Regions from separate parts of the Mesorhizobium sp. BE184 genome, predicted to be linked through region 1. Evidence: predicted binding sites of a transcription regulator. Region 1 holds the regulator's gene; each other region holds the start of a gene.
The links. Region 1 encodes LexA, which represses DNA repair genes until DNA is damaged. Its sites were predicted from a motif close to TGTTCNNNNTGTGTTCNG; they were not measured.
Positions count from the first base shown of each region.

Region 2: the regulator LexA is predicted to act here: its motif matches at 7,128-7,145, upstream of ssb (single-stranded DNA-binding protein).
Region 3: the regulator LexA is predicted to act here: its motif matches at 5,649-5,666, upstream of J2X35_RS00380 (PA0069 family radical SAM protein).

Region 1 covers NZ_JAVDVU010000001.1:1,344,814-1,355,524, reverse strand. The annotation lists gene gltX (glutamate--tRNA ligase) at 1-48, opposite strand, end outside; gene J2X35_RS06660 (ComEC/Rec2 family competence protein) at 140-2,719, shown strand; gene lexA (transcriptional repressor LexA) at 2,800-3,522, opposite strand; gene glp (gephyrin-like molybdotransferase Glp) at 3,663-4,868, opposite strand; gene moaC (cyclic pyranopterin monophosphate synthase MoaC) at 4,868-5,365, opposite strand; gene trpC (indole-3-glycerol phosphate synthase TrpC) at 5,367-6,179, opposite strand; gene trpD (anthranilate phosphoribosyltransferase) at 6,184-7,194, opposite strand; gene J2X35_RS06630 (SurA N-terminal domain-containing protein) at 7,191-9,083, opposite strand; gene tpiA (triose-phosphate isomerase) at 9,205-9,969, shown strand; gene secG (preprotein translocase subunit SecG) at 10,124-10,606, shown strand.
Region 2 covers NZ_JAVDVU010000001.1:1,198,849-1,209,559, reverse strand. The annotation lists gene J2X35_RS05980 (peptidylprolyl isomerase) at 1-161, opposite strand, end outside; gene J2X35_RS05975 (peptidylprolyl isomerase) at 314-895, opposite strand; gene coaD (pantetheine-phosphate adenylyltransferase) at 911-1,411, opposite strand; gene J2X35_RS05965 (hypothetical protein) at 1,603-1,737, shown strand; gene J2X35_RS05960 (GNAT family N-acetyltransferase) at 1,760-2,242, opposite strand; gene gyrA (DNA gyrase subunit A) at 2,239-5,082, opposite strand; gene J2X35_RS05950 (MarC family protein) at 5,336-5,965, shown strand; gene J2X35_RS05945 (OsmC family protein) at 5,999-6,424, opposite strand; gene ssb (single-stranded DNA-binding protein) at 6,509-7,027, opposite strand; gene J2X35_RS05935 (metalloregulator ArsR/SmtB family transcription factor) at 7,267-7,581, shown strand; gene J2X35_RS05930 (SRPBCC domain-containing protein) at 7,578-8,042, shown strand; gene J2X35_RS05925 (ATP-dependent Clp protease proteolytic subunit) at 8,070-8,675, shown strand; gene J2X35_RS05920 (hypothetical protein) at 8,765-9,034, shown strand; gene uvrA (excinuclease ABC subunit UvrA) at 9,757-10,711, shown strand, end outside.
Region 3 covers NZ_JAVDVU010000001.1:78,746-89,456, reverse strand. The annotation lists gene J2X35_RS00410 (ABC transporter substrate-binding protein) at 1-592, opposite strand, end outside; gene J2X35_RS00405 (substrate-binding domain-containing protein) at 959-1,978, shown strand; gene J2X35_RS00400 (S8 family serine peptidase) at 2,164-3,687, opposite strand; gene J2X35_RS00395 (anti-sigma factor) at 3,680-4,366, opposite strand; gene J2X35_RS00390 (sigma-70 family RNA polymerase sigma factor) at 4,363-4,929, opposite strand; gene J2X35_RS00385 (glycosyltransferase) at 5,094-5,591, opposite strand; gene J2X35_RS00380 (PA0069 family radical SAM protein) at 5,741-6,895, shown strand; gene J2X35_RS00375 (ribonuclease HII) at 7,034-7,732, shown strand; gene J2X35_RS00370 (F0F1 ATP synthase subunit B) at 7,910-8,401, opposite strand; gene J2X35_RS00365 (F0F1 ATP synthase subunit B) at 8,412-9,011, opposite strand; gene J2X35_RS00360 (F0F1 ATP synthase subunit C) at 9,071-9,295, opposite strand; gene J2X35_RS00355 (F0F1 ATP synthase subunit A) at 9,365-10,123, opposite strand; gene J2X35_RS00350 (AtpZ/AtpI family protein) at 10,186-10,587, opposite strand.

The sequences.
Region 1 (10,711 bases):
ATAGCCGGTGGGCGAGGGGGCAAAGCGGGTAACGACCGTTTCGGACATAGAACTCTTCAGAACCTTCGGGCATTGGCGGACTTTTCCGCGCCGGGCGTTCATGTAGCATAGGGGGGCATGGGCGCAAGGGGCAGACCCGATGGCGGGGCAGGGCCGGGGCGGCAAAGACAGCGGGAAAGCTGACCGCGACGTCAGCGAACGGTCGCTGTTCGCGCCGACGCCGGCGCCGGATTCTCATGCCGGGTTGCGGGTAGATACCGCGGCTATGCGAAGCTCGCCGGTCACAGCCGATGACGGCGCAGCAGCGTCGCCGTTGCGGGAGCCGGCGCACGGACCTGCCCCTCAAGGTGAAATCCTTCCCGCGGAATATCTGCCCGGAAAGATCCAGCTTTCCCGGCCCGGTCCGGCCAGATGGCGGCTCGCGCAAAGTCTTGGCCGGATTTCCGTCCATGACCTTGGCCGCAGCCTTGCCGTGGCCTCCGGTACGGAACTCGACCGAGGCGTCGGCTTCCTGCTCGTTCCTGTCTTCCTGGCCACTGGAGCCCTGTTCTATTTCGCGGTGGCATCCGAACCCGGTTTCCTGCAGCCGGTCATGTGCGTCGTGGCTTTGGCCTGCCTGATGCTCGCCTGCCGCTCGCAGCCGAAAATGCATCTTTTGTTCGCTGTCGGGTTCTTTTGCGCGCTCGGCGTTCTGGCGGCGAAGGTCGAGACCTGGCGGGGCGGCGGCGAGACGCTCGGGTCGGACATTTCCACGCGCCTGACCGGTCGGGTCGTTTCAATCGACGAACTGGCCAGCGGCCGGGTGCGGCTGACGCTGGACGTGATTTCGACCGCGCGGCCGAAGCTGCGTTACCAACCGGAGCGCGTGCGGCTGTCGGCCCGCGCCATCCCGGCCGGAACAATGGCGGGATCGCAGGTCAGCGGCTTCGTGCGACTTTTGCCGCCGACCGGGCCGGTGAGGCCGGGCGGCTACGACTTCTCCTTCGAAAGCTATTTCGAGGGCCTGGGCGGCAGCGGCTTTTTCCTCAGCAATCCCAAGCTGGAGCCAATCAAGGAGGTGCCGCTCAAGGCGCGGCTGGCGACGGCGGTGCAGAATATCCGCGACGCCATCGCAGGCCGCATCCGCGCCACCATTGGCGGACCGGAAGGCGAAATCGCCGCCGCCCTCATGGTCGGCGTGCGCGCCGGCATTCCCGAGCCGATCAACGAGGCGATGCGGCGCACCGGCATCTACCACATCATCTCGATTTCCGGGCTGCACATGGCGCTGGTCGCCGGCACGGTGATGGTGATGCTGCGCGCCGCCTTCGCGCTGTTTCCCGGCTTTTCTTCGCGACGCCCGGTGAAGAAATATGCCGCCGCGGCGGCGCTGTTTTCGATCGCGGCGTACCTTTCCATTTCGGGCGTCGTTGTCGCCGCCGAGCGCAGCTTCATCATGCTGGCGGTGATGCTGACGGCGGTGCTGTTCGACCGCGCGGCGCTGACCATGCGCAACCTCGCCATCTCGGCGGTCATCGTCATCCTGGTGTCGCCGCACGAGGTGGTCGGCCCGAGCTTCCAGATGTCGTTCGCAGCGACCGCGGCGCTGGTTGGCGCCTATGCGTGGTGGTCGGACTACCGCGCGACCAAAAGCGCAAGCGGCCCGCCGGCGGAGCGCTCACTCCTCGCCGATCTCACGGGCCGGTTCTTCAGCGCCGGGGTCGGCATCGCCGCGACCACGATCATCGCCGGCAGCGCCACCGCCTTGTTCGCCATGTGGCACTTCCAGCGCGTGTCGCCGCTCAGCCTGTTCGCCAACCTCGCCGTGATGCCCATCGTCTCGCTGGCGGTGATGCCCTTCGCGGTGCTCTCCGCCATCGCCATGCCGTTCGGCGCCGACGGGCCATTTCTCTACGTGGTGGGAAAGGGGCTGACGGCGATGATCGCCATCTCCGATTGGATTTCCGTGCGGTCGCCAGTCGATGCGGTCGGGCTGGTGTCCATCCAGTCCGTCCTGCTCGTCACCGTCGCGCTGGTGATCGCGACCGTGGCGACGACCCGGCTGCGCCTGGCGGCCATTCCGTTCGCGCTTGGCGGCATACTCGCCATGCCGAGCGTGCGAACGCCGGACGTCCTGGTCGCGGAGGATGCGCATCTGATCGCCATGCCGATCGGCGGCGGCGAACTCGCCGTCAATCGGCCGAAGCCGAACCAGTTCACCATCGACAACTGGCGTCGCGCGCTTGATGCGGAAACTGTGATCGGGCCCGAAACCCTCAAAGGCGAAGAAACAAGGCTGGTCACAACCGGCGCGCTCGACCTCCCGCCCGGCACGCCATTTCTCTGCACACCGGACAGTTGCGTGGCGCGGCACGTCTCGGGGGCAATCGTGGCGCGGGTGAAGGACGAACGGTCGGCCGGCAATGCCTGCGGATTCGCGGCCTTGATCGTCATCGACGACGCAACCGCTTCCGATCCCTGCCATGACCCGCTGGTTGCGGTCATCACCAGACAGGAGCTTGCGCAATCGGGCAGCGCCGCCGTGTATTTCGCTCCGCAGTCAGCCGCCGCGCCAGCGGAAATCCAGTTCGCCATCGTTGGCGACTACCGGCCCTGGCACGTGCAGCGGCAGTTCTCGCGCGAGGCGAGGGGACTGCCGCCGTTCGAGCGCCGGTCACGCCAGGACGCGAGCCGTCAAAGACGAAATGCGGAAGACGAGCAAAATTCGGAAGATGAATGACGCAACCATGCGCGGCAAACTCCAAGCCGCGTGTCGGATTCGATACGTCAAGCCAAGCCAAGCCAAGCCGCTGATCCGGATCAGTAGCGCCTGATCAGCCCGACCAGCCGACCCTGCACCTTGACCCGGTCGGGGCCGAAGATGCGGGTTTCATAGGCGGGGTTCGCCGCTTCCAGCGCGATGGATGCGCCCTTGCGGCGGAAGCGCTTGAGGGTCGCCTCCTCGTCGTCCACCAGGGCGACGATGATCTCACCGGGGCTGGCGGTGTTGGCGTTGCGGATGATGACCGTGTCGCCGTCGAAAATGCCGGCCTCGATCATCGAATCGCCCTTGACCTCGAGCGCGTAGTGCTCGCCGCCCGAAATCATGTCCGGCGGCACGGAAATCGAATGGGTCTTGTGCTGGATGGCGTCGATCGGCACGCCGGCGGCGATGCGGCCCATGACGGGAATGGAAATGGCGGCGGCGGCATCGTCGTCGTTGCCGGCGGCCTGCAGACGGGTCGGCTCCTTCGGTTGCGGCCTGCCGAGGCCACCCTGGATAATTCCGGGCGAGAATTTCCGCGCGGCGTTGAGACCTGGCGCGATCGAATCCGGCAGGCGAAGCACTTCCAGGGCGCGGGCGCGGTTCGGCAGCCGGCGGATGAAGCCGCGCTCTTCCAGCGCCGTGATGAGCCTGTGGATGCCCGACTTCGAAGCCAGATCCAGCGCCTCCTTCATCTCGTCGAAGGAAGGGGGAATGCCGCTTTCCTTCAGCCTTTCATGGATGAAAAGAAGCAGTTCATGTTGCTTGCGCGTCAGCATTGCGGCCCCCAAGGGTGTCGAACAGAATCGAAAAAACAAACCCAGAACAAACACTATCTGTTCCAGTTGTGTTCCGCAACCGTTTAAAGTTTAATGAATGTGTTGACGTTTTGTTCAGCAAGCCCGCCGCCACGCGGGCGTCAGCGCAGCATCAGCACCTTGCACGGGTCCCCGGCTGCGGCGGCGGGGGCGAAAGGCTCGCGCACGATCAGGCCGTTGGCGTCGGCCATCATGCGCAGCATGGACGAATCCTGCACGCTGAAAGGCGTCGCCGTTAGGCTGCTTGCTCCATCGTGGACGACGGCGCGCACATAATCCTGGCGCTGGTCGTTTTCGGCCATCGGGGCGGCAAGCTGTGCCTCGCGGATGTCTTGCACGAATTGCCGCCCGCCAAGGCGGGCCAGCAGCGGCTTGAGGAACAGCTGCGTACAAACGAGGCTCGCCACCGGGTTGCCAGGCAAGCCAACGCAGCGGATGGGCCCCATGCGCCCGAACATCAGCGGTTTGCCGGGACGCATGGCGATCTTCCAGAAATCCAGCGTCATGCCCTCGCCGGTGAGCACGTCGTGGACGAGATCGTGATCGCCGACGGAAGCGCCGCCGAGCGTGACGATGACGTTTGCGCCAGCCGCCACCGCCTTGCGCACCAGGGCTGCGATGGCGTCCTTGCTGTCCTTGGCGATGCCGAGATCAATGGCTTGCGCGCCAACCGAGCGGGCCGCGGCGGCGACGCCATAGGCATTGGACGAGATGATCTGGTCTGGCCCGAGTTCAGCGCCCGGCAGCATCAATTCGTCGCCGGTGGCGATGATGGCGACGAGCGGCTGGCCGATGACGGGGACTCGCGGATAGTTTGCCGAAGCCGCCAGCGAAAGGGCCGCGGGATCGAGCAGCCGGCCTTTTTCAAGGACGACGTCGCCGTCGGCAAAATCGAGGCCGGCCTTTCGCACATTGCGGCCAGGGCTGGCCGGTTCCAGCACCTCAATGACGCCGTTGCCGGTGGCGCGGACGTTTTCCTGGATGACGACCGTGTCGGCACCCGCCGGCAGCGGTGCGCCGGTGAAGACACGCACTGTCTGGCCGCGCTCCACAGTACCGGCAAATCCCTGGCCAGCCGGCGCGGCGCCGATCACGGTGAGCTGGGCGGGCGCGGTCGACACATCGGCCGCCTTGACCGCGTAGCCGTCCATGGCGGAAGCGTGGAAGGGCGGCTGGGTACGCCGGGCGACCAGAGGCTGTGCAAGGACACGCTCGAAAGCCTCGTGCAGCGCGACGTTCTCGGCGGGCAAGGGCTCAACGCCGTCCAGCAGGCGCTGCAGTGCTTCGGCGACTGGAACAAGCGCCATCACGCCGCCTCGTAATCGCCTGATTTTCCGCCGCTTTTCAGCTTCAGCCGAATGCCGGATATGACCATGGCCCGGTCTACGGCCTTGGCCATGTCGTAGATGGTCAGGCAGGCGACGGAGGCTGCCGTCAGCGCTTCCATTTCCACGCCTGTCTTGCCGGTTACGCGGGCTTGCGCCGTCACGCGCAAGCCCGGCAAGCTTTCGTCGGGCTCGATCTCCACCGACACCTTGGTCAGCAGAAGCGGGTGGCAGAGCGGGATCAGCTCATGCGTCTTCTTGGCGGCCATGATACCGGCGATGCGCGCGGTGCCCAGCACGTCGCCCTTCCTGGCATTGCCGTCGAGGATCATGCGCAGCGTTTCCGGCTGCATGGAGACGAACCCTTCGGCCACCGCGAAGCGAACAGTCTCGGCCTTGCCGCCGACATCGACCATGTTGGCTTCGCCGGTGGCGCCGATATGGGTGAGGCCTGGGACGGGCAGCGAATCGCCGGCCATCTCAGGCCTGCGCCGCGGCGATGTCGAGGCTGAGCAGCGCGCGCGTCGCTTGCGTCACGTCGGGCTGCCGCATCAGGCTTTCGCCGACCAGGAAGGTATCGATCCCGCTTTTCTGCAGCCTGCGGCAATCTTCATTGGTGAAGATGCCGCTTTCGGACACCAGCAGGCGATCGTTCGGGATCATCGAGGCGAGCCGTTCGGAGGTCTGCAACGTCGTCTCGAAGGTGCGCAGGTCGCGATTGTTGATGCCGATCAGCCTTGATTTCAGCCGAAGCGCCCGCTCGGTCTCGGCTTCGTCATGCACTTCGATGAGAACGTCCATCCCGAGCGAAAACGCCGTATCCTCAAGTTCGGCCGCCATCGCGTCATCGACGCTGGCCATGATGATGAGGACGGCGTCGGCGCCCCAGGCCCGCGCCTCATGGACCTGATAGGGGTCGAAGAGAAAATCCTTGCGCAGCGCCGGCAGGGACACGGCGTTGCGGGCCCCGGTCAGGAACTCCGGCGCGCCCTGGAAGGAGGGCCGGTCGGTCAACACGGACAGGCACGCCGCGCCGCCCTTCGCATAGGCTGCGGCGAGAGAAGGCGGATCGAAATCGGCGCGGATGAGGCCCTTGGAAGGGCTCGCCTTCTTGATCTCGGCGATCAAACCTATCTTGCCGGCTGCGCGCTTGGCCTGCAGAGCGGCTATGAAGCCGCGGGGCGCGCTGGCATCGGCGGCGCGCGCCTTGATTTCCGCAAGCGGGACGCGGGCCTTGGCTTCCGCGATCTCGTCGCGCTTGTAGGCTTCGATCTTTTTCAGGATATCGGCCATCGCGTTACCTGTTGGAAACAGCGATGAGCTTGTCGAGGACGGCAACCGCCCGGCCGTTGTCGATCGCCTCGGCGGCCATGGCGATGCCTTCTGCGAGCTTGGCGGTCTTGCCGGCGACCACGAGACCGGCGCCGGCATTCATCAGAACCGTATCGCGGAACGCGCCGGGCGCTCCTTCGAGCATGGTGCGCAGCGCATTGGCATTGAAAGCCGCGTCGCCGCCATTGAGCTCTTCCTGGGTGTGGCGGGCGATGCCGAAAGCCTCCGGAGTCAGCGTGAAGGTGCGGATCGTCCCGTCGGACAGTTCCGCCACCTGCGTTTCACCGGTCGTGGTGATCTCGTCATAGCCGTCGCCATGCGCCACCCAGGCGTATTTGGTGCCAAGCGCCTTGAGTGTTTCGGCGACCGGAATGGTCCATTCGGGCGAGAAGACGCCGACCATCTGGCGGTCGACGCCGGCGGGATTGGAAAGCGGACCGATAAGGTTGAAGATGGTACGGATGCCCAGTTCGACGCGCGTCGGCCCGACATGTTTCATCGCCGGATGATGCGACGGCGAGAACATGAAGCCGACACCGGCCTCGTGGATGCAGCGGCTGATCGCCTCCGGTTGCAGTTCGATGTTGACGCCGAGCGCGGCCAGGACATCGGCGGCTCCGGTCAACGAAGACAGCGCCCGGTTGCCGTGCTTGGCGACCGGAACGCCGCATGCAGCGATGACGAATGCGGAAGCGGTGGAGATATTCACGCTGTGCAGGCCGTCGCCGCCGGTTCCGACGATGTCGATCGCGCCGGCGGGTGCATCGACCCGCAGCATCTTGGCGCGCATGGTGGCGACCGCGGCGGAAATCTCATGCACGCTTTCGCCGCGCACGCGCAGCGCCATCAGGAAAGCCCCGATCTGGCCGGGCGTAGCGTCGCCGGACATGATGACCTCAAACGCCTCGCGCGCCTCGTCGAAGGACAGGACGTCGCCAACCGCAACCTTGGCGATATGCGGCTTCAGTGCGCTCATTGGGCGAGCGCCTGGGTCATCGCGGTCTGGTCGATCTGCACGCTGTACTGCGTCTGCAACTGCGCGACCAACTGATCGAGCAGATCGTCCGACAGGCCGGAGGCGAAGGATTTCTGTGCTTCCGCCGGTACGGTGCTGGCGTCCGCGCCTGCCGGCTCGAAGACTTCCGCCACCTTGAACAGGATCTTGGCCTCGCCCGTCGGGGCCGCCACGACGCCGGTGCCGCCTTCGCCGACGCCGAACATGGCGGCGGTGCCGTCCTTGCCGAAGTCGGCGTCGTCGGCCTCGCGTTTCAATCCGCGCTTAGTCTGCTTTTCGAGCTTGAGCTCGCCGGCGATGGCGTCGAGGGCCGTGCCGTCCTTGGCCCGCTTTTCGAGTTCTTCCGCCTTGGCGGTAAGCCGCTTGGACGTTTCCGCCGCGGTCCAGTCGGCGATGACCTTCTGGCGCACTTCATCCAGCGTCCGGTCGCGGGCAGGGGTGATGGCGCTGACCTCATAGAAGACATAGCCATTGTCGGCGGTCGTCAGGCCTTCATTCTCGATGCCGGTTTCGGCGTCGAAGACGGAACGAATGAGCGAGGCCGATTCGGGCAGGGTCTCGATGACGGCGCCATCCGGCTTGCGCGCGGAGCGGTCGATGGCATCGATGGTGACCACCTTGAGCTTCAGCTTGTCGGCGGCTTCCTGCATGGAAGCGCCGCCGGCGCGGGCGTCTTCATAAGAATCGTGCACATCGAGCAGGATGCGACTGGCTTCGGCAAGCGCAAGATCCTTCTTGATCTGCTGGGACACCTCGGCAACCGGCTTGACCACCTCCGGCTTGATGTCGGTAACGCGCAGGAGCACCGGGCCAAAGGAGCCCTGGACGACCGGGCTGACCTCGTTGACGTTCAGCGCGAAGGCGGCGTCCGCGACGGCCTTGTCGGCGATCTTGTCCTTCGGCAGCGTGCCGAGCAGGGTATCGGCCTGGGTTTTGCCTTCCGCAGTTACAAGCTTGTCGAAGGTCGCGCCGCTTTTCAGCGAATCGAACGCCGCCTTGGCGTCGTCGGCCGACTTGAACACAAGCTGTTCGATGGTGCGCGTTTCCGGTGTCGTGTAGCGCGCCTTGTTCTTCTCGTAGTCCTCGGCCACCTGCTGGTCGCTGACCGCGCTCAGATCCATGATGTCTTCCGGCTCGAGCCGGACGTAGGAGAACTTGCGGTATTCAGGCGCCGCGTAGGTCTTCTTGTTCTGGTCGAAATACGTCGAAAGCGCGCTGTCGGAGGGCGCTTCGATGGGTTCCACCAGCGACTTGGGCAGGACCAGATACTCCACGGTGCGGTCTTCGCCGCGATAGAGCGCGACCGCCTTCATGAAGGTATCCGGCATTTTCATGCCGTCTGAAACGGCCTCGACGATCTGCTGGCGCACGGCGACCTGGGAGCGGTTCTTGAGGTAGTCTTCCGGGCGCATGCCGATCTGGCGCAGGAGATATTCGAACGTCTGGCGATCGAACCTGCCGTCGGGACCGTGGAAGGCGGGATCATCAAAGGTGAGCTGCGCCAGCCGGTCCTTGGAAAGGCCCAGACCCAGCTTGCGCGCCTGCTCGTCGAGCACCGCTCCGGATACAAGCTGCGTCAGCACCTGGCCATCGATGCCGAGGGTATTGGCCTGCTCGCGCGTCAGCCTCTGGCCGAACTGCTGCGACATGAGCGAGAGCTGTCGATCATAGGCGAGCCGGTATTCGTTCACGGATACCGACGTTCCTCCGGCAACAACGACCGAATGGTGTCCGGCAACCGTGCCCAGGAGGCGGCCGGAAATGCCCCAGACAGCGAAGCTGATCACCAACAGGAAGAGCAGCCCCTTGGCGACCCAGGTTCCCGCCACGTTTCTCAAACTACCAAGCATATTGTGTTCCGAATTTGCCCGAAGGAGCGCAATAGCGTCCTTCCGGGCCAGTGTCGATTGCTTTGTGGCCTGATTTTGGTAGTGAAAGTGTCCATTGCAGGTCGCCGGAGAGCATATCGCCATGACGCCAGGAATTCGCCCGCTTGTCGCCGGCAATTGGAAAATGAACGGCACCAGCGCTTCGCTCAATGAACTGCTGATGATCGGCAATGGCTTCATGAGCGGGCTGGACGCGGCGACCGAGGCGCTGGTCTGCGTGCCGGCGACCCTGCTCACTCGTGCGGCGGAAATTCTTTCGCGCACACCGGTTCATACCGGCGGCCAGAATTGCGACGCCGAGGAAAGCGGGCCGCATACCGGCGATATTTCTGCAGAAATGCTGAAGGATGCCGGGGCAAGCCATGTCATTGTCGGCCATTCGGAGCGCCGGACCGACCACGGCGAGACCGACGCGATGGTGCAGGCCAAGGCCGTGGCCGCATGGAGGGCCGGGCTGGTGGCGGTCATCTGCATCGGCGAGACGCGAGCCGAACGGGAAGTCGGCGCCACGCTCGATATCCTGTCGCGCCAGATCGCTGGCTCGGTTCCGGCCAGCGCAACGCAGGCATCGACGATCATCGCCTATGAGCCTGTCTGGGCGATCGGCACGGGGCTGGTTCCCACCGTCGCCGACGTGGCGGAGGCGCACGCGCATGTGCGCGCCGAGCTTGCCAGCAAGCTTGGAGCCGCAACCGCCGGGAAAATCCGCATTCTCTACGGAGGCTCGGTCAAGCCATCCAATGCGCGCGAACTGCTGATGATCGACAATGTCGATGGCGCCCTGGTCGGAGGCGCCAGCCTCAAGGCCGCCGATTTCCTCGGCATCGCCGACGCCTACCGATCCTGAAAGAGCCCGGTCCTTCGGCCAAAAGTCATTGCATAAGGGCGGTCAATTCCCATATTCCGGGCGCGGGCTTGGAAATGCCGTCAAAGCATTGTAAGAGCCGGCTCCAATTCAGCGGTCGCGTTCGCGCGGGCCGAACGCTTTGCCGGGATATGCAATGGAAACCATACTGATCGTCGTCCATCTTATGGTGGTGCTGGCCCTCGTTGGCGTCGTGCTGCTGCAGCGCTCCGAAGGCGGCGGTCTGGGTATCGGCGGCGGCTCCGGCTTCATGACCGCCCGTGGGGCTGCCAATGCGCTGACGCGCGCGACGGCGATCCTGGCGGCCGCGTTCTTCGCGACGTCGCTGATCCTGTCCATTCTGGCGCGCTATGGCGACAAGCCGATCGACATTCTCGACCGGGCGCCGGCGACGCAGCAGAACGGTGGCGGCAACGGCGTGCTCGACCAGCTTCCGGGCACGGCGACGCCTGCCGCTCCGTCCGGCAACACCGCGCCGACGCCGCCCTCGGGTAACGACGCTCCTGCGGCGCAGCAGCCGGGAGCGGCTGCTCCGGTCACGCCTCCGGCGTCCGGCGCTACCCCGCCCGCCTCGTCTCCCGCGGCGCAGCCCGCGCAGCCGCAGGTTCCCAACCAGTAGCCGGTTTCGTTCAGAGCTTTTTGCCGCGCGGCGAAATCGCCTCGCAGGGTACAAAGGCGGCAACAGCTCGATGAAGCGTGATCCTTTCCGAGAATTACTGCGTGC
Region 2 (10,711 bases), 150 kb from region 1:
ATGACGCGGTGGAAGACGACGCCGTCATAAGCGCCTTCGCGGGCCAGTTCCTTGATGCGGGCGACATGGCCGGGCGCCAGGTCGGGAAGCATTTCGATGACGACGTTGCCCTGGGTCGTCTCCATGATGAGCGCGTTTTCGCGATCCTTGATGTCGGCCATATCGAGTTCCTTTCAAAAATTGATCGGCAGTGGGGAATTAGGCAGTCGGCAGTAGGCAGTAGGCAGTCGAGAGAGTAGCAAGTGGAAAAAGGCAGCGTTTTCTTCTAAACGAAGAGCTCTCCAACTGCCGATTGCCGACTGCCGATCTCCCGTTATTTGTCGGAAGCGATGCGCACCTTGATCATGCGGTCGGGGTCGGAAACAACCCCGTTTTGCGCCGAATCGCCTTTTTTGATCTTGTCGACGAGATCCATGCCGCTCTCGACCTCGCCAATGATCGTGTACTGGCCATCGAGCGAATCCGCTGTGTCGAACATGATGAAGAACTGCGAATTGGCCGAGTTCGGGTCCTGCGAACGGGCCATGCCCAGCACGCCGCGGACGAAATGCTCCTTGGAGAATTCGGCCGGCAGGTCGGGCAGGTCCGAGCCGCCGGTGCCGACGGCGTCGGCGCTGTAGCCGTCCTTCATGTCGCCGTAACGCACGTCGCCGGTCTGCGCCATGAAGCCGTCGATGACGCGGTGGAACGCGACGTTGTTGTAGGCGCCCTCGCGCACCAGCTTCTTGATCTGCTCGACATGCTTGGGCGCAAGATCGGGCCGCAGAGCGACGGTCACGTCGCCGTCCTTCAGTGTGATGACCATCGTGTTGTCGGGCTCCGCCGCGAAGGCGGCAGCACCGGCGAACATGCCGGCAAGAAGGACGAGACAGGCGGCGAGCCTTTTGAAAAGCATGGATTTTCTCCGAAATTATCTGGCGAATTTGGCCGTGAGCGCGCCGGCCACCACCGCCGGCACGAAGGGGCGGATATCGCCTCCCATCGAGGCTATCTGGCGGACAAGTGTGGCGGTAATGGTTCGCACCGAGGGGCTGGCGGGCAGGAAAACAGTCTGCAATTCCGGCGCCATGGTCTCGTTCATGCCGGCCATCTGCATCTCGTAGTCGAGGTCGGTGCCGTCGCGCAGGCCGCGGATCATGATCGATGCGCCATGCTTCTTCGCCGCATCGATCACCAGCCCGTCGAAGGAAACGACCCTGATGCGCGCGCCATCCTTTCCGAGTTCCGACTTCGCGGCGGCCTCGATGAGCTTCACCCGATCCTCGAACGAAAACAGCGGCTTCTTGCCGGGATGCATGCCGATCGCCGCATAGATCGTGTCGGCGACGGCGAGCGACGCCTTCAGCACATCCAGGTGACCGTTGGTCAGCGGGTCGAAGGAGCCGGCATAGAGGGCGATGCGATCAGTCATGCAGCCTGCTTCTAGCTGCCCCTTCGGTCAAAGGCAATTCCGCCCGCAACGCTCTCGTGAACCTTTCGGCAACCATGAACGACAGATGAACGGGCCGATCACGAAGCTTTCACTCACAGTTCACTACCTTGCCTCTTCATTAGATGAAACCAAAGCCCCATCTGATCGTTGTAAGGCGCAGGAGAACCAAAATGATGATCTTCATGCTAGCTGCCGCAATGACTGTCGCCATGCTGATCGCTACCGTCTTCGGTCTGCATCAGGAAGCCGAACGTGTGAAACTGCACGCCCGCCGGACGGACCGCTTCGGCCCGCGCCGCTACTGACCCGCCCCGTTCGCCGCGCCGCCTAAACGCGCAGGCGCTTGATCATATCCACGACCGTCCATCCCGGACGCACCGGATTGGGCCGGCGGCCAGTTTCGACAAACCCAAGCGACCGGTAGAGCGCAATGTTCCGCTCCATCCGCGCATTGGTATACAGCCGAACTTCGCTGAGCCCCGCTTTCGCTGCCTGTTCCTCGGCAAAGCCCAGAAGCCGGACACCCAGCCCCAAACCCTGGCTCGATGGTGCGACCGCGACGCTGAACACCATCACATGATCCGGATGGGTTTCCAGCACGATGAGACCCGAAAGTCCGCCCGCAGCCCCCTCTGGGCCGTCATCGAGCAGCCAGATTTCCTCGCGGTCGATGCGCGGACGATAATCCTCCGTCACCGGCAAAGGCGGCGCGCCGAGAAGCGCGGTGTAAGGGCTGTAGGCCGCCCGCGTCAGCTCTTCAATCGCCGCAAGGTCGGCGGCCAGGGCCAGGCGCGGCGCGGAAACAGTCAAGCCTCCGGGCCGCCATCCGTTGCCCCGGCCGAACCGTCGCCGGGTCCTTCGCCGCCAGCGTTCGTCTCGCCGGCTTCGCCGGCCGGCAAGGCATCTTCGTCCTCGCCCTGCGGTTCGGAGATACGCTCGACCGAGACCACTTTCTCGCCTTTCGCAGTGTTGAAGATGGTCACGCCCTTGGTAGCGCGGCTGGCGAATCGAATGCCGTGGACCGGCACGCGAATGACCGTGCCGCCATCCGAAACCAGCATGATCTGGTCATCGTTGGCGACCGGGAAGGTTGCGACCAGCCGGCCGATTTCATCGACTTTCGACACGTCCGTGGCGCGGATGCCCTTGCCGCCGCGGCCGGTCAGCCTGAAATCATAGGACGACGACCGTTTGCCGTAGCCGAACTCGGTGACGGTCAAAACGAACTGCTCGTGCGCCTTCAGTTCCGCGTAGCGCTCCGGTGACAGGTCGCCGATTTCACCCACGTCCTCATTGGTCAACGCGATCTCTTCTTCGCCGCCCGTCTCGACTTCCATGCCGGCAGCCAAAGCCGCGGCCTTGCGTTCGGCAACGGCCTGCTTGAGATACCCGGCGCGTTCGGCCGGATCGGCTTCCACGTGCTCGATGATGGCCATCGAGATGACCCGGTCGCCTTCAGCCATCGAGATGCCGCGCACGCCAACCGAATTGCGGCTCTGGAAGACGCGCACATCGTCGACACGGAACCGGATGCATTGGCCGGAACTCGCTGTCAGAAGCACATCGTCATTGTCGGTGCAGGTTTCGACGCCGAGGATCTCGTCGCCTTCCTCCTCCAGCTTCATGGCGATCTTGCCATTGCGGTTGACCTGGACGAATTCGCTCAGCTTGTTGCGGCGCACCGTGCCGCGCGTGGTGGCGAACATGACGTCGAGTTCGCCCCAGCTCGCCTCGTCCTCGGGCAGCGGCATGATGGTGGTGATGCGCTCGCCCTGCTGCAATTGCAGCAGGTTGATCAGCGCCTTGCCGCGCGACTGCGGATTGCCGATCGGCAGGCGCCAGACCTTTTCCTTGTAGACGATGCCGCGCGAGGAGAAGAACAGCACCGGCGTATGCGTGTTGGCGACGAACAGCCGGGTGACGAAATCCTCGTCCTTGGTCGACATGCCCGAGCGGCCCTTGCCGCCGCGGCGCTGCGCCCGGTAGAGCGACAGCGGCACGCGCTTGATGTAGCCCGAATGGCTCACGGTGACGACCATGTCCTCGCGCTGGATCAGGTCTTCGTCGTCCATGTCGGCCGCGCCGTCGAGCAGTTCGGTGCGCCGCGGCGTGCCGAACTCGTCCCGCACGGCTGCCAGTTCGTCCTTGACGATCTGCTGGATGCGCGCCCGCGAGGACAATATGTCAAGGTAATCAGAGATTTCCGCGCCGATCTTGTTCAATTCGTCGGCGATTTCATCGCGGCCAAGCGCCGTGAGGCGCGACAGCTGCAGCGCGAGAATAGCGCGCGCCTGCTCCTCGGAAAGATTGTAGGTGCCGTCGTCGTTGATGCGGTGGCGCGGATCGTCGATCAGCCGGATCAGGGACTCGACATCCGCCGCCGGCCAGCGCCGGGTCATCAACTGCTCCCGCGCGGTGGTGGGATCCGGCGCGCCGCGGATCAGCTTGATGACCTCGTCGATGTTGGCGACGGCGATGGCGAGACCGACCAGGATATGGGCGCGGTCGCGAACCTTGCGCAGCAGGAATTTGGTGCGGCGGCTGATCACCTCTTCGCGGAAGGATACGAAGGCCTTCAGCATGTCGAGCAGCGTCATGACTTCGGGCTTGCCGCCGTTCAGCGCCACGACGTTGGCGCCGAATGAAGTCTGAAGCGGCGTATAGCGGTAAAGCTGGTTCAGGATGACGTCGGCGACGGCGTCGCGCTTCAGCTCGATGACGACGCGGTAGCCCTGCCGGTCGCTTTCGTCGCGGATGTCGGAAATGCCTTCGATGCGCTTGTCGCGCACCAGTTCGGCCATCTTCTCGATCATCGACGATTTGTTCACCTGATAGGGAACTTCGGTGATGACGATGGCTTCCCGGTCGTTGGCTCGTTGCTCGATTTCGACGCGCCCGCGCATCAGGATCGAGCCGCGGCCCGTCGCATAGGCGCTCTCGATGCCCGCGCGCCCGATCACCAGGCCGCCGGTCGGAAAGTCCGGACCGGGGATGATCTCCATCAGCCGCGGCAGGCCGATCGCCGGGTCGTCGATCAGCGCGATGGCGCCGTTGCAGACTTCGGACAAATTGTGCGGCGGAATGTTCGTCGCCATGCCGACGGCGATGCCGCCGGAGCCATTGACCAGAAGATTGGGAAAACGCGCCGGCAAGACTTTCGGTTCGCTGCCCGACGCATCGTAGGTGTCCTGGAAGTCGACGGTCTCCTTGTCGATGTCCTCGAGCAGCTCATGCGCGACCTTGGTCAGGCGCGATTCCGTGTAGCGCATCGCCGCCGGCGGGTCGCCGTCGATGGAGCCGAAATTGCCCTGCCCGTCGATGAGCGGCACGCGCAGCGACCAGTCCTGCGCCATGCGCACCAGGGCGTCATAGATCGAGGCGTCGCCATGCGGATGGTACTTACCCATCACGTCGGCGACCGGACGGGCCGACTTCACATATTTGCGGTTCCAGTGATAGCCGCTCTCATGCGCCGCATAGAGGATGCGCCGGTGAACGGGCTTCAGCCCGTCGCGGACGTCCGGCAGCGCGCGCGACACGATCACGCTCATCGCGTAATCGAGATAGGAGCGCTGCATCTCCTCGATGATCGAGATCGGCTCGATGCCGGAAGGACCCTGCGGCCCGAGCGGTGTCTTCTGGTCGTTCAAAATGCGTCACACGAAAGAGGGAATCACAGGCCTTTTATATAGGAAGCCGCTGGATTTCTCCAATGGCGCGGCAGCTTTTCCAGAACTGATTTTCCACGAAGATTCAAATGGATGGGCGATTTTCGAGCGGACGCTGCGGCAACCTATCGCGATTGGCGCAGGCGCCGGAGCCGATTGGCGCGCGGCGTTCGACGTGACTGGACTGGCGCGCAAGCCGCGATCACGCTAGCCTGACCGCCAGAGGGTCTGGCCCATGTCCAGTTTCGACAGTCTTTTCAATGCTTTCGTGACCATTCTCGTGACGATCGATCCACCGGGTCTGGCGCCGCTTTTCCTGGCGATCACGCGCGGCATGAACCGCGACGAGCGCCGGCAGGTCTCCATTCGCGCCTCGGTGATCGGCTTTCTCGTGCTGGCGCTGTTCGCGCTGGCGGGTGCGTCGATCCTGTCGGTATTCGGCATCACCCTGCCCGCTTTCCGGGTGGCGGGCGGCTTCCTGCTGTTCTTCATCGCCTTCGAGATGGTTTTCGAGCGGCGTCAGGACCGCAAGGAGAAGATCGGCGACGTCGCCATTACCCGCGACCACATCCACAACCTCGCCGCCTTTCCGCTGGCGATCCCGCTGATCGCCGGACCCGGCGCGATTTCCGCCACGGTGCTGCTTTCCGGTTCGTTTCAGGGCGTTGCCGCGCAGATGGCGCTGGTCGGCATCATTTTCCTGTGCCTGGCCATCACCTATGCGGTGTTCCTGCTGGCCGAGCGCGTCGATGGCATACTCGGTCAGACCGGCCGCTCCATCCTGACGCGGCTGCTGGGCGTCATCCTCGCGGCGCTGGCGGTGCAGTTCGTCGCCGACGGCGTGAAGGCGCTGATGGCGGGGTGATATGCCTCTACCGGGACCAGCCTGTCCGGGGACCTACTTCGCCGACGTGTCGACCACCTCGAAATCATGGGTAATCGCAGCGGTCCTGGCCATCATCGCCGAGGCGGAGCAGTATTTGTCGATCGACAGATCGACCGCGCGCCTGACCTTGTCGAGGGAAAGCGCCCGTCCGCTGACGATGAAATGCATGTGGATGCGCGTGAACACCTTCGGGTCGATTTCGGCCCGGTCGGCGTCGAGCTCGACCACGCAATCCTCGACCGCCTCGCGGCCTTTTTCGAGGATATGCACGACATCATAGGCTGAACAGCCGCCGGTGCCGATCAGCACGAGTTCCATCGGGCTCGGTCCCGGCGTCGCACCGCCGGGCGCTGACGCCGTACCGAGGACCAGCTTGTGGCCGGAGCCCGACTCGCCGACGAAAGTCCGTTCCTCGACCCACTTGACCCGTGCCTTCACCGAATATCCCTCAAGCCAGGCGCCACCAGGTTAAGCGACTGCGCCACCCTTATGGAGACCGCAAACGGTCCCGCGCAGCGTCGATCAGAACGGGATTTCGTCGTCCAGATCGCGCGAGCCACCACCGCCACTGCGATTGCCGCCGCCGCCCGAACCGCGGCCACCGAAATCGTCGCCGCCGCCGGGACCCGACTGGCCGAAGCTGTCACGACCGCCGCCGGAATAGCCGCCGACCTGACCGCCCTCGCCCTGGCCGCGCGAATCCAGCATCTGCAGTTCGCCGCGGAATTTCTGCAGCACGATCTCGGTTGTATAGCGTTCGACGCCGTCCTTTTCCCATTTGCGGGTCTGCAGCGCGCCTTCGAGATAAACCTTCATGCCCTTCTTCAGGTACTGCTCGGCGACCTTGGCCAGATTGTCATTGAAGATGACGATGCTGTGCCACTCGGTCTTTTCCTTGCGTTCGCCCGAATTCTTGTCGCGCCAGCTTTCCGAGGTCGCAATCCGCAGATTGACCACCGGTTCGCCTGAGTTCAGCCGGCGGATTTCCGGGTCGGCGCCGAGATTGCCCACCAGAATGACCTTATTGACGCTGCCCGCCATCACACTTCTCCACGCTCATCCGAAATCGATTTGATCCACGCACCTTACAGGCTGCGCGCAGCGCGTGCCTGCCAGGAGGCAGTTTTACCCACAATGTTTTTGTTCCCTTTATGTTCTATTCAATCCGCACCTGCTTTGTCAAGGAAATGTCAGCAGAGTCAAAGGCCAGTCCGTTAGGAAGCGATACAAGCTGTTCTCGCCGCTTGCCAAACGAATAAGTTTGCACTTATGCTTCTGCCATGATCGAAGCAGAGATATTCCGCGCCCTGGCCGACCCGACCCGGCGCGCGCTGTTCGAGCGGCTGGCCGGCGGCGAGATGACCGTATCGCAGCTGCGCGATGGCACGTCGGTGACGCAGCCGGCCGTATCGCAGCATCTGGCCGTGCTGCGCGGCGCCGGGCTGGTTCAGGAACGCCGCGCCGGCCGCAACGCCTACTACCGGGCTGATCCGGACGGGCTTGGGCCGCTGCTCGGCTGGATCGAGCGCTACCGCGCCTTCTGGCCGGCGCATGTGGAAAAACTGAAGACGATGCTGAAGGAGATGGATCAATGACCGAGAAGCCCGCCGCGCCGATCGTTGTCGAATGCGACCTGGCCGAGCCGCCGGAAAAGGTCTGGCGGGCGCTCACCGTGCCCGAGCTTTTGGCTGCGTGGCTGCTGCCCAATGACATGGATCCCGCCATCGAGGCCGGCAGCCGCTTCCAACTGCGTCCCGGCGCGGCGCCGATAGAATGCGAGGTTCTTGAGGCCGATCCCTGCCGATTGCTGCGCTATTCCTGGCGTGAACGGGACGACCGTGAAAACGGCGACGCCTCCGGCATCGACAGCACCGTCAGTTTCGAGCTTGCCCGTTCCGCCTCCGGCGGCACCCGCCTGCGCATCGTGCATGGCGACTTCGCCGCCATTCCCGCGGTCGCGCTGGCCGGCGTTCCGACTTGCCGTCTCACCCTCTCGGGCAAGCCACGGCCACGGCCGGCTCCAGCCAACACGATCATGCTTTTGCGCGCGGCCTGAGCGCCGCCAACGAACGGAGAACCGACAATGAGCGGCCTTGCCAACCTGGTGCCGATGGTGATCGAGCAATCGAGCCGTGGCGAACGCGCCTTCGACATTTTCTCGCGGCTGCTGCGCGAGCGCATCATCTTCATCAACGGCCAGATCGAAGACGGCATGGCGGCGCTGGTGTGCGCGCAAATACTGTCGCTGGAGGCGGACAATCCCGACAAGGAAATCTCCCTCTACATCAACTCGCCCGGCGGTGTGGTCACCAGCGGCTTCGCCATCTACGACACCATGCGCTATGTGCGCTGCCCGATCTCGACCGTCTGCATGGGCTTTGCCGCGTCGATGGGATCGTTCCTGCTGATGGCGGGCACGCCGGGGCGGCGCATCGCCCTGCCCAACGCGCAGATCGTCGTGCACCAGCCGCTGGGCGGTTTCCAGGGCCAGGCCTCGGACATCGAGCGCCACGCCGAAAATATCCTCAAGATCAAGCGCCGCATGATCCGGCTCTATTCGGAGCATTGCGGCCGCACGCTGGAGGAGGTGGAGCGCACGCTCGACCGTGATTATTTCATGACCGCCGAGGAGGCCCGGGCATGGGGCGTCGTTGACCATGTCTATGACACACGCAAGGCCGCGGCGTAGGCGGCGTTTCTATCTTCGTTCGCCAGCCAGACCAGCTCCTGTTGCGGAAGCCACTGGCCCTGAACCGCTCGAACCGTTATGCTTTACCGATGAGCGCAACAATCCTTACCGCGCGCGCCTGCGCGTTTGTGCTGGCGGCTTTTGTCGCCGGTTACGCCCATGCGGGCGAGAAGCCGGTGTCCGGTACTTTGCCCGGGGTCGAGGGCGATTATCGCATCGTCAAGCCGGCTGAACCGGAGCCGGACTTACAGCCTGCCGAAGATGGCCGGTACAAGGTTGGCAATTTCGATGTGCGCATATCCGGTTTCGTCCGCGCAGAGGCTGGCTTCGGCAACGAGTTCGAGCTGAAGAAGAAATAAGACCGCCGCTCGCGATCGAGCCGTCAACCTCCTGCCAATGATGTGCGGGGCCTGCGTAAAAGCCCATTGCTGCAACGAAAACGGCCCCGCCGCTGCATTTGCAAAGCGGTCGGGGCCTTATGAGATCAACTCATTTTTGCCGGGAGTGTTTTACCGGCGTTATTTTTCGGATGCGCCGCGGGTTCAGCCGCTGATCCGACTATCGTTTCTCAATGTGGGGGATTTCGACGAACCGACATGGCCTAGCCGGTCGGCGTGGCAATTTCAGGTTCGCCGCGGCTCCAGCGAAACGTGGAGCCGGCTGGGACTGTCCGGTGGGGTCATACCTCGCTCCCTTGCTCGTTGCTCTTGTGTCGTTGGAGGCGCCTATTCGTAGCCTGCGGCGTCTCGCAGACGGCCTGTTGCGGCTCGAAGATCGCCCTGCTGGCGATCGGCCTCATCGACGGAAATAAATCTGGACCCGCGCCGAAGCCGGGTCAAGTGTCGAGCGACGGATGGGAGAAAAAGTGATCGGTCGCGTCAGGCGTCCGGGACGGACTTCCTGCCAACACGCTGTCAGCAAGTCGTTCGACCTTTGTTCTTTTTGCTTGCCGCATCCCGCCAAAGGCGGTTAAACGCGCTGGGGCGGTTGCGGCATCTCGACGTAGCGGCAAAACTACCTACATCAGGGGAACGGCGGCATCCGCCAATCCGGCAATCAGATATCGAGGCGGCGGACCGGCATGGCCGACCACAAATACATTTCCATTCGCGGCGCGCGCGAACACAATCTCAAGAATGTCGACCTCGACCTGCCGCGGGATTCGCTGGTGGTGATGACCGGGCTTTCCGGTTCGGGCAAGTCGTCGCTTGCCTTCGACACGATCTACGCCGAAGGCCAGCGCCGCTATGTCGAGAGCCTCTCGGCCTATGCGCGCCAGTTCCTCGAGATGATGCAGAAGCCGGACGTCGACCAGATCGACGGGCTGTCGCCGGCCATTTCCATCGAGCAGAAGACCACCTCGAAGAATCCGCGCTCGACCGTCGGCACGGTCACCGAGATCTACGACTACATGCGCCTGCTGTTCGCGCGCGTCGGCGTTCCCTATTCGCCCGCCACCGGCCTGCCCATCGAAAGCCAGACGGTCAGCCAGATGGTCGACCGCGTGCTGGCGCTGGACGAAGGCACGCGCCTGTTCATCATGGCGCCCATCGTGCGCGGCCGCAAAGGCGAGTACCGCAAGGAATTGCTGGAACTGCAGAAGAAAGGCTTCCAGCGCGTCAAGGTCGACGGCGCCTTCTACGAGATCGCCGACGTTCCGGCGCTGGACAAGAAATACAAGCACGACATCGACGTTGTGGTGGACCGTATCGTGGTGCGCGGCGACCTTGCCACGCGGCTGGCGGATTCGATCGAGACGGCGCTGAAGCTGGCCGAGGGCCTGGCGGTGGCCGAGTTCGCCGACAGGCCGCTCGACGCCAGCCAGACCGGCGAGGACGCGGTCAACAAATCCGCCAACGAGACGCATGAGCGCCTGCTGTTCTCGGAAAAGTTCGCCTGTCCGGTGTCCGGGTTTACGATTGCGGAAATCGAGCCGCGGCTGTTCTCCTTCAACAACCCCGCCGGCGCCTGCCCGACCTGCGACGGGCTGGGCAGCCAGCGCGCCATCGACCCGATGCTGATCGTCCCCGACGAGA
Region 3 (10,711 bases), 1.3 Mb from region 1:
CGGACAGCGCCATCATCTCTTCCCAGGTCTTGGGAACCTCGTAGCCGGCTTCCTCGAAATTGTCCGGTACGTACCAGACCAGCGACTTCAGGTCGGCCTTGTAGGGGAATGCGAAGAACTGCTTCTTGCCGTCCTTGTCGTTGAAGGTGCCGAGATCGACCCAGGACTGGCCGGCGCCATAATTGTCCTTGACGAAGCTGGCGACATCGTCGCCCAGCGGCGTCAACAGGCCCTTGGATGCGAGATCCTGGATGAGGCCCGGCTGCGGAAGCACGGCGATGTTGGGCGGGCTGCCTGCCTGCGTGTCGATGACGATCTGCTGCTCGTAGTTTTCCGAGGAGGAATATTTGATGTCCGCGCCGGTGGCCTCGGTGAAATATGCCAGCACCGAGCGCACAAGCGCCTCGTCCTCGCCGCGCCACGGTCCGAAAATCGTCAGGGTTTCACCCTTGAGATCGACCTTCTTGAGCGCCTCGTAATTATCCCAGTGGAATTTACTGTCTTCGCCCGGCTTGAACTTCAGTTCGGCATGTGCGGGAACGGTAAGGGCGAGCGCCGAAAACGCCACACCCAGCAAGAGCATCTTCTTCATCGTAATCCTCCCAAAAGACAGACCGGCCCATGGACAGATCGAACGGAACCTCCATTCCGCAGCCGATGCTGCCCGGACTGTGCCCCAGCAAAGGAGGAACTGCAACCTCCGATGGAGACTTCCAAAGCGCTTTGGCTGATTTTCAGGAAGCCACCAAATTTCCACAGAGTCAAGCGGCGCGCCAACTAATCGATTTAGTTTTTTTCCGAGGGGCAACCCTTCTGCGGCGCAGCATAATTTTATGGCAATGCAGCAGATAAAACAGCTTTTAACGGGTCGCGTGCCGCTCTATGTCTTTTGAGGAGGCGTAAGCAACCGGGAAGAGTCAGCCGGAATTTTTAAAGCGCTTTGGCGCAGGAGGACGCTTTGAACCTCAAGCAGTTCTCACGGATGCTGGAGCTGTCGCAGACGACGGTAAGCCGCGCCCTGAACGGCTATCCGGAAGTCAGCGAGGAAACGCGTCGGCGCGTGGTCGATGCCGCCAAGCGGCACGGCTATCGTCCCAATCCCAGCGCCAGACAGCTCGCCACCGGCAAGACGGGCATGATCGGATACGTGCTGCCGACGGGCGCTTCGGTGGATATCGACCCGCATTTCGTCGAGTTCCTTTCCGGCCTCGGCGACTATGCGCGCGCGCACGAACTGGACCTCGTCCTGTCGCCCGCCGACGCAGACGACCAGGAAACCACCTATCGCCGCATCGTCGCCAACCGGCAGGTCGATGCGGTCTATATCTCGTCGCCGCAGCCGCGCGACAGGCGGGTTGCGCTGCTCAACACGCTCGGTATTCCCTTTCTCGTCCACGGCCGCACGGAAGGCTTCGATTTCGACTATTCCTTTCTCGACATCGACAATGAGGGGGCATTTCGCGAGGCGGCCCGCCTGCTCATGCAGCTCGGCCACCGCCGCATCGCGCTGATCAACGGCGATATACGCGAGACCTTCGCCATCCACCGCGAACGCGGTGTGCGCGCCGCGCTCGCGGAAAAGGGGCTGGTGCTGGCCGACGACACCGTCAGCAGCGCCGCAATGACCGAAGAGAACGGCTATCGCGCCGCACGCCGTCTGCTGGAAAGCAGCGCGCCGCCGACGGCGATCCTGTGTTCCAGTCTCATCATGTCGTTGGGCGTTGTGCGGGCGGCGCGCGAGCTCGGCGTCAGCATACCCGGGCGGCTTTCACTGATCGCCCATGACGACGTTTTTCCCTGGCTGAAGCCGGAGAATTTTTCCGTACCGCTGACGACGACCCGCTCGTCGATCCGGGCGGCGGGGGCGCGCGTGGCGGAGCGGCTTGCCGCGCGCCTCGCCAATCTCGAGGATGGCGCGCGCGGCGAGGTGTGGCCGGTGGATCTGGTCGTGCGCGGTTCGATCGCGGGGGCGCCGTAGGTTAGCGCCACCTACCCTTTCCCCTTGTGAGGGGGGTCGACGAGGAATCGAAGCGTAGCGGAGATTTCCAGGGGGGAGGTACTATAACAGCGGTTGCGCACCCCCACCCCGTCTCCCGCACTTTGCTTCGCAAAGCACGCTCGCCGCCCCTCCCCACAAAAGGGGGAGGGTCAAGGAAGGCGGCCCTACTCCCGCGCCGCAGCCGCCTTGAGGTTCAGCAGGCCGAAACCGAAATCATTGTCGCGGCCGGCAGTGCCGAGATCGGTGGCCGTATCGGCCAGGGCTTTTTCTGCCTGGTCGGCGGACAGATCGGGCTTGGCGTGGAAAAGATTGGCAATGGCGCCGCTGACGATGGCTGCGGCGAAGGAGGTCCCGGTGACGAGATCCGAGCCGCCGCCGATGGGCGCGGCCATGTCGACGCCGGGCGCGGAAATGTAGACATAGGGCCCGCGGTTGGCCTGCGCCATCAGTCCGTCCTTCGCGTCCGTCGCGGTAACGGCGACAACGCCCTCAAAGGCTGCAGGGTAACCGTAGGGCGCTTTCGGCCCATTGTTGCCGGCGGCGGCGACCAGCACCATGCCGAGCGCGCGGGCGCTGCGGCAGGCGGTGCCGAGCAATTCATTCTTCGGCCCGACAAAGCTCATATTGACGATGCGGACATCCTTCTCCGCCGCCCAGTCCAGCGAGGCGAGGATAGCCTCGGCCGATGACTTTCCGTCCTCGAAGGCGCGGGCGTGATAGAGGGCAGCGCCTGGCGCCACGCCCTGGAATGGCCCGGTGCCGGCAAGCAGTCCGTCGATCGACGTGCCGTGATCGCGGCTCTGCACGGGCGTATCGGGCAGCGCATCGAACTGTTCGGCGATGACGCCCTGCAAGGCGGGATGCGTATCGTCGGCAGCGGTGTCGATCACCGCGACGCGCACGTCCTCGCCATTCGCCGCGCCGGCATCGAGCGCGATGCGCTCGAACGAATAGTTGACGATCGCCGCCTGTTGCAGCGCGTAGACATGGTTGGGCTCCCGCCGTTCGGCGCGGCCATCCGCCGCCAGTTGCGCCAGCACGACGGCTACCGGGCGGCCATCCGGAATACCATAGCGCACCAGCGTTGCGCCAAGCAGCCGCGACTGGCGCTGCGACCTGACCTGCAGACCAAAGGAGATAGCGAGCTGCTGCACGACGTCGGGATCGCCTGAGACCGTCACCAGCACCTCGTCGGGCACGAAATCGCCGGCGATGGCGCGGGGCGGTTCGGCGAGCGGCAGGTCGGTGGGCGCTATGATCGGCCCCGAAGGGGGCTGACCGGACCCGCCGGCCAGCGAACCCGCTGCAACGTCGGCGGCCGGTGGCAAGGCGGCGTCAGCCGGACGGCGCGGATCGGGCGTCGGCATTGGCAGTCCGCCGGGGGTTGCACCACCTGCGGCGCTCGGTGGATTGGGAAACAGATCGACGATCAGGTCCGGGAGCGTGACCGCAGCGCCGCCCGAAGGCGTGCCGGCACCGGCTTGCGGCGGGCAATCCCTGCTGTCATCGGAGCATCCAGTTGGCAGACTTTGCCGGGCGGGTCCGGCCGTCTGCGCCATGCCAGGCTGCACGGTGAAGACGGCGAGCGCGAGAGCGGCAGCAATGGAAAGCACACGCTGCGCCACACGGACCATGGTCCGGCCCCGTACACGGCCCTGCGGCGATGCCTTTGCGGCGCGCTCAACCATCGACCGGCTTCCTGCCTCCGAGCGCCGTCTCGGTGAATGGCTGCGCGGCGATAAGGGCAAACAAGCGGTCATATTCCGCGCCGGTCGTCGTCGCGATGGCGATACGGAAGATGCCGTCGACGGTCGGGCCGGAGGCGATCTTCAGGCCATTGTTGCCCATGAACGTGACGACATCGGCCATGCGGGCATCGGGTTTGAACTTGACCAGGGCAAAGGGCAGCTTCGCCAGATCGTTTTCCGCGCCGGCGACCTCGAAGCCGGGACCACTGTTCGGCGCCGCGACCTGCTGCACGACGACAAAGGCGAGCAATGCCGCGGCAGCCGCCCAGGCAAAACTCGCGGGGACCGCACGGAACCCGTTCCAGAGCCGGGTCACCACCGAAGGGGCGGAGGAAGATGCCTTGCGTTCCCGGCCGGTCTCCGCATCCAGCTGTTTGGCAAAACGGGCGAAGGCGTCGGCCGGCGGACGAACCGCTTCGTTCGAAGCGATCGTGCCGGAGAATTCGGCCTCGGCCTCTTCCAGCGCAGCCGCCGCGGCCGGGTCCGTCGCTAGCCACGCTTCGAGGTCGGCAAGCTCGGCTCCGTCCAGCGTGCCGTTCAGATAGAACGGCAGAAGGGCCTCCATCTCATCGCGGCGCGACATCTTTCCGGCTTCGCTCATGTCGCCATCATAGCTCATGGCCATCCCCTGTCGTAGCCCGCGGCCTTCAACGCCTCGCCAAGCTTCTTGCGGGCGTAGAACATCCGCGTCTTGACGGTGGCGACAGGGATTTCCAGCACCTCGCCGATCTCGGTCACCGACTTGCCGTGGTAATAGGCCAGATCGACGACAACGCGGTGTTCCCGCGGCAGGGCATCGACGAAGCGGCGCAGCGCAGCGCCCTTGTCTTCCTTCATGGCGGTGACTTCCGGCGTGTCGGCGCCATCGGGCACGGCGGCCGCGGCTTCGTCGTCGATCCAGTCCTCCTTGCGCTTGCGCAGCGAGGACAGCGCCTTGAAGCGGGCGATGCCGAGCAGCCAGGTCGAAACCTCGGAACGGCCTTCGAAAGCCGGCGCCTGACGCCAGAGTTCGAGGAAAACTTCATTTGCAATATCGTCCGCGACCATGTCCGACCCCGTCTGGCGCGCCACGAAGCGGTAGACCCGCGCGTGGTGGCGCATGAACAGGAGCCGCAAGGCTGCCCGGTCGCCCGAAGCGACCCGGCCGACGAGTTCGCGGTCGGTCGACGATGCGTTCGTCATGACCGGCCGAGCCGCCCGGCTCCTGTCTGCTCTGTCGCCGATGGGGTCAAGAAGGTTCACCGCCTCGCCTCGATTTTCCAAAGCTAACCGAAGAGGCCTGGGGTTTCCAGCGGCATGCGAAGGCCGCTTTCCTCCCATTCACCGGCAGGGATGGATCAGGCCCTTCAGGCCGCAGGCCAGATCGTTGCGCCCAGCGTCCTCATCGCCAGACCGCGCGCCAGAGCCTCGGCGCTGCCGGCGTGCTGCGAAAGCGCCGCCGCCTGCCGCCTGGTGATGACAAGCCCCTGCGCCAGCGCGCGCTGGCGGGCAAAGGCGCGCGACAAGAAGCGGCCACGGCTGCCGGGCGCGCGGGAAAACCGGGCCGGCATGGTGAAGCGCGCCACGTGAGAAACGACCTCGTCGATCCAGCCTTCGGAAAGCCTGGCGCCCGGCTCCAGGATCAGCAGCCAGTCGCCCTTCGCCTGGCGTATGCCGGCGGCGATTCCCTCCGTCACGAAGCGGCAGCCGGCATGCTCGGCGACGCCATGCGTCTGATCGGTCGACCCCATGTCGCAGACGATGACATCGCGCACCACCCCTTCGACGGCGCCGCCGACGAGCGAGGCCAGCGTGCGCGCCAGCCCCTCCTCGCTGTCATGGGTTTCGATCAGGACACTCAACATGATTAGCCGAATAGCCGAAAGCGCCAAGCAATGCCAGTTTCAGCAATTTCCGCAAAAAGTTCTTGCTTTGTTCTCATTCTGAAAATAGGAATATGTTCATGAGAACGGCGATTCGAAACTCCCCCGACAGTCCCTGGGAAAGGGCGAAAATGGAACATATCGCGCGCGCCGACATTGCAGCCTTCGGAGCAGGACGAGCCGAAATGGCCAATGCGATGATCGAACAGAGCGGAATGCGCGTGCGGCCCGACCGCAACCGCGGACGCTCGGCCGGCATCAACCCCTCGGGCCGCTTCGAGCCGATCACCCGCCATGTCTTCGACGACGGCTGGGAGAGCCTGGAGGAACTGCCGCCGTTCAAGACCGAGGTGCAGGTGGAGAAGCCGCGCACCATCATCACCCGCAACGAGTCGCCCGATATATCGTTCGACCGTTCCATCAACCCCTATCGCGGCTGCGAACATGGCTGCGTCTACTGCTTCGCGCGGCCGACGCATTCGTTCATGGGCTTGTCGCCGGGACTGGATTTCGAAGCCAAGCTGTTCGCCAAGCCGGATGCGGCGCGCCTGCTCGACAAGGAACTGTCGAAGGACGGCTACCAGCCGCGCACCATCGCCATCGGCACCAACACCGACCCTTACCAGCCGGTGGAGAAGCAATGGCGCATCATGCGCGAAATCCTCGAAGTGCTGGAAGCGCGCGGGCATCCGGTCGGCATCGTGACGAAATCGGCGCTGGTGACGCGCGACATCGACATTCTTTCCCGCATGGCCGAACGCGGCCTGGCAAAGGTCGCGCTTTCGGTGACGACGCTGGACCGGATGCTGGCGCGCACCATGGAACCGCGCGCGTCGACGCCGACGAAGCGGCTGGAGGCGATCCGCCAGCTTTCCGATGCCGGCATCCCGGCCTCGGTGATGGTGGCGCCGATCGTTCCCGGCCTCACCGATCCGGAGATGGAGCGCATCCTGGATTCGGCGCGCGCCGCAGGCGCCCGCGAGGCCGGCTATGTCATCCTTCGCCTGCCGCTGGAGGTCTCGCCGATCTTCAAGGACTGGCTGCTGCGCCATTATCCCGACCGCTACCGGCATGTGATGTCGCTGGTGCGTTCGATGCGCGACGGCAAGGACTACGATTCGGAGTGGGGCAAGCGCATGAAGGGCGCCGGACCCTATGCCTGGCAGATCGGCCGCCGGTTCGAGATCGCCGCAAAGCGCCTCGGCCTCAACACCGAACGCCGGACGTTGCGGACCGACCAGTTCGTGCCCGCGGCGAAGAAAAACGAACAATTGATGCTGCTGTAGCAGACCTGCCGGGCTGCCCGGCATTCAAGAATCCCGTCCGGCCCTGTCCCTCGGCCCGCTGACGGTGCCTCCCGATCCGCCGCCCCAACGGACGGGAGGGTCTTGCGGAGAATCGGAGCCGATGCGAATCTGGTTGTCATGCCTCGCACGCGCACCGATTCTCCGCTTCTCTTCGAGATGACGGAAAAACCCGACTTCTCCTTCGAAACGAAGGCGATGGCTGAAGGCCTTTGGCCTGTCGCCGGCATGGACGAGGCAGGACGCGGCCCGCTGGCCGGCCCGGTCGTGGCCGCGGCGGTCGTGCTCGATCCGGCGCGCATTCCGGACGGGCTGGACGATTCCAAGCGGCTGACGTTCGATCAGCGTGAAGCGCTGTTCGAAAGGATACTCGCCACCTCGCTCGGGGTAGCGATGGCGTCTGTCTCGGCCGAAGGTATCGACGGATCGAACATCCTCAAGGCCAGCCTGGAAGCCATGCGGCGGGCGCTTTGCAGCCTGCCGGTCAGGCCCAGGCTGGCGCTGGCCGACGGACGCGACGTGCCGCCTGGCCTGCCCTGCGCCGGCCGCGCGCTCATCCGTGGCGACCAGCGATCGCAATCCATCGCCGCCGCCTCCATCGTCGCCAAGGTGATGCGCGACCGCATGATGTCGCGCTGCGGGCACACGCATGCGCATTACGGCTTCGAACTGCATATGGGCTACGCCACAGTGCGCCACCGCACCGCCATCGAGACCCACGGACCGGTGGCGCGCCTGCACCGCATTTCCTTCGCGCCGTTCCGGCTTGGTGGCATCGCGGTCGAAGAGAGCGAAGCGGAACTCCTCGGGGCGGAATGAGGCTGCTGCCCATTCTACCGGAAACCGACTGACCGCTGTTCTTCCCTGCCGGCCTCCTCCGGATCAAGTTCGGGGATGTTGGATGAAGGCCGGTGCCCGGCACAACAAAAAAGCCGCCGGATTTCTCCAGCGGCTCCTGTTCCTGAACCGGTCAGCGATACCGCCGGGACCGTTCGATCAATTCAGCTTGGCCTGGACCTCGGCGAGCGATGCCTTGAAGAGGCTTGTGTCCGCCTTGGCGTCCACCTTGTCGCCGAGAACCTTGCGGGCCGCTTCCACAGCCAGATCGACAGCGCTGGCGCGCACTTCGTTGATGGCCTCGCGCTCGGCCTGACCGATCTTCTGCTCGGCCAGCGCCGTGCGGCGGGCGACATAATCCTCGGTCTTCTTGTGCGCGTCGTCGGCCAGCATGGCGGCCTCGTTCCGGGCGGCAGTGACGATGTCGGCGGCTTCCTGCTCGGCTTCCTTGCGCTTCTTCTGGTACTCGGCCAGCAGCGCCTGCGCTTCCTCGCGCAGACGACGGGCCTCTTCCAGTTCGGCGCGGATCTTGTCCGAGCGGGCGTCGAGCGACTTCGACAGCATCGCCGGCACCTTGATGTAGAGGAGGATGGCGACGAAAATCAGCAGGGCGACGGTGGCCCAGACTGTGGCGAGAGCTGTTGCGTCCATCGTCGTCTCCTCAGCGCACCGATTTCACGGCGGCGGCGACATCGTTCTTGTCGGCCTTGCCGACAAGCTGCTCGATGATGGCCGCGGCGGTGCTCTCGGCAATGGCGCCGACATCCTTCATCGCGCCCGACTTGATCGTGGCGATGCGTTCTTCGGCAGCGGCGAGCTTCTTGTCGAGGCCGGCCTCCACCTTCTTGCGAGCGGCTTCGGCCTCGGCCTTGGCGGCGTCGCGCGCTTCCTGGCCAATGACGTTGGCGCGGGTCTTGGCCTCGGCCAGTTCCTGCTCGTAGGCGGCGACCGCCGCATCCGCCTCACCTTTCAGCTTGGCGGCATGGTCGAGATCCTGGGCGATGCGCCCGGAGCGCACATCGAGGATGCCGGCCAGGCGCGGCAGGATCACCCGTTTCAGGAACAGGTAGAAGAGGCCGAAGGTGATTGCCAGCCAAATGATCTGCGACGGGAACGTCGCCGGGTCGAAGGGCGGGAAGGTGCCCGCGTGCTCGCCGCCGTGCGGCACTTCGGTGCCGGTTTGCGTGGCGCCTTCGGTGCCGCCATGGCCGCCTTCGACGGCGGGCGCGGTCTCTTGCCCATAGGCAGGTGTCACGAACATGGGTCGTTCCCGTGGTTCAGGCCGGCCAAAAACAGCCGGCCCTGTCTATTGGGTAGAAATCAGCCGAACAGCGCCAGAAGCGCGATGAGCAGCGAGAAGATGCCCAGAGCTTCCGTCACGGCGAAGCCGAAGATCAGGCGGCCGAACTGGCCGTCAGCAGCCGACGGGTTGCGCAGCGCGCCCGCCAGGTAGTTGCCGAAAATGGTGCCCAGGCCAATGCCCGCGCCACCCATACCGAGGCAGGCGATGCCGGCGCCGATGTACTTTGCTGCTTCAGCTTCCATTTCATAAACTCCTTCGTGAATCTGGAAAGGCTTGAATTTCCCGGCGTTGCCGCCGTCGTTCGTGTTCGGTCAGTGCCCCGGATGCAGGGCGTCGTTCAAATACATGCAGGTCAACACCGCAAACACATAGGCTTGCAGGAAAGCGACCAGGACTTCGAGGCCGGTCAGCGCCACGGCCATGGCCAGCGGCAGGACCGCGCCGGCAACGCCGGCGGCGCCGAGCGCGCTCAGCGAGACGACGAAGCCCGAGAAGACCTTCAGCGTGATGTGGCCGGCCAGCATGTTGGCGAAGAGACGGACGGAAAGGCTGATCGGCCGCGACAGGAACGAGATGATCTCGATCGCCACCACCAACGGCAGAAGCACCACCGGCACGCCGGCCGGCACGAACAGCTTGAGGAAGCCAAGGCCGTGCTTGGCGAAGCCGTAGACGATGACGGTGCCGATCACCAGGATCGCCAGGCAGAAGGTGACGATGATGTGGCTGGTGACGGTGAAGAAGTAAGGGAACAGGCCGAGCAGGTTGGCGACCAACACGAACATGAACAGCGAGAACACCAGCGGGAAGAACTTCATGCCGTGCGAGCCGGCGGCGTCGCGCAGCATATTGGCGACGAATTCGTAGCTCATCTCCGAAACGGACTGAAGGCGGCCGGGGATCAGCGCGCGGCTGGAGGTCGTCAGGTAAAGGAAAGCCGAAGCCGCCAGGACCACCACCACCATGAACAGGGAGGAGTTGGTGAAGGACAGGTCATAGCCGCCGATATGAATCGGCACGATAGGATTGATATGGAACTGGTGGATCGGGTCGACTTTGTCGGCAGCCAATTTTAAATCCCCATCAAAGCCGCTCGCGGCCTTCTAAAATCCCTGGCGCCGGGGCGCCCAATTCATTCTTCCGAACCGGGAGGCCGCTTGCCGCCCTGTCCGAACTCGGCGACGGCGCCCACCGAACGCATGACGTTCAGGATGCCGGCGCCGAAACCCAACAGCAGGAAGACGATCAGCCCCCAGGGCGAAGTTCCCGCCATGCGATCGACAAACCAGCCGACGCCGATCCCAACCGCTATTCCGGCAATGAACTCGCTGGACAGCTTGAATGCCTGGCCGTAGCCCGTGGCACCGCTCGTCCTGGCTTTGTCTTCCCCCTCGAGCCGGTTCGGCAGCCTTGTCGCAAGCGATGCTTCAAGGTCACGCCGGCGGCGTTCAAGGTCGTCGTCGCGGACGCCGGCTCCGTGCTGGTTCGAGGGGCCGGTCTCTCCGGTTCCGCCTGGCTTTTTGCCTGCGGCCATCGCAACCTCCCTGCCCGGCCAAAACGTCGCCGTTTGTCCGCCTTCAAGTCGGGCGCAACATAGATAGAGGGCCTGCGCCCGTCAAGCCGGGCGGGCCAAGCGAAAGCCAAGTATTTACGCCATG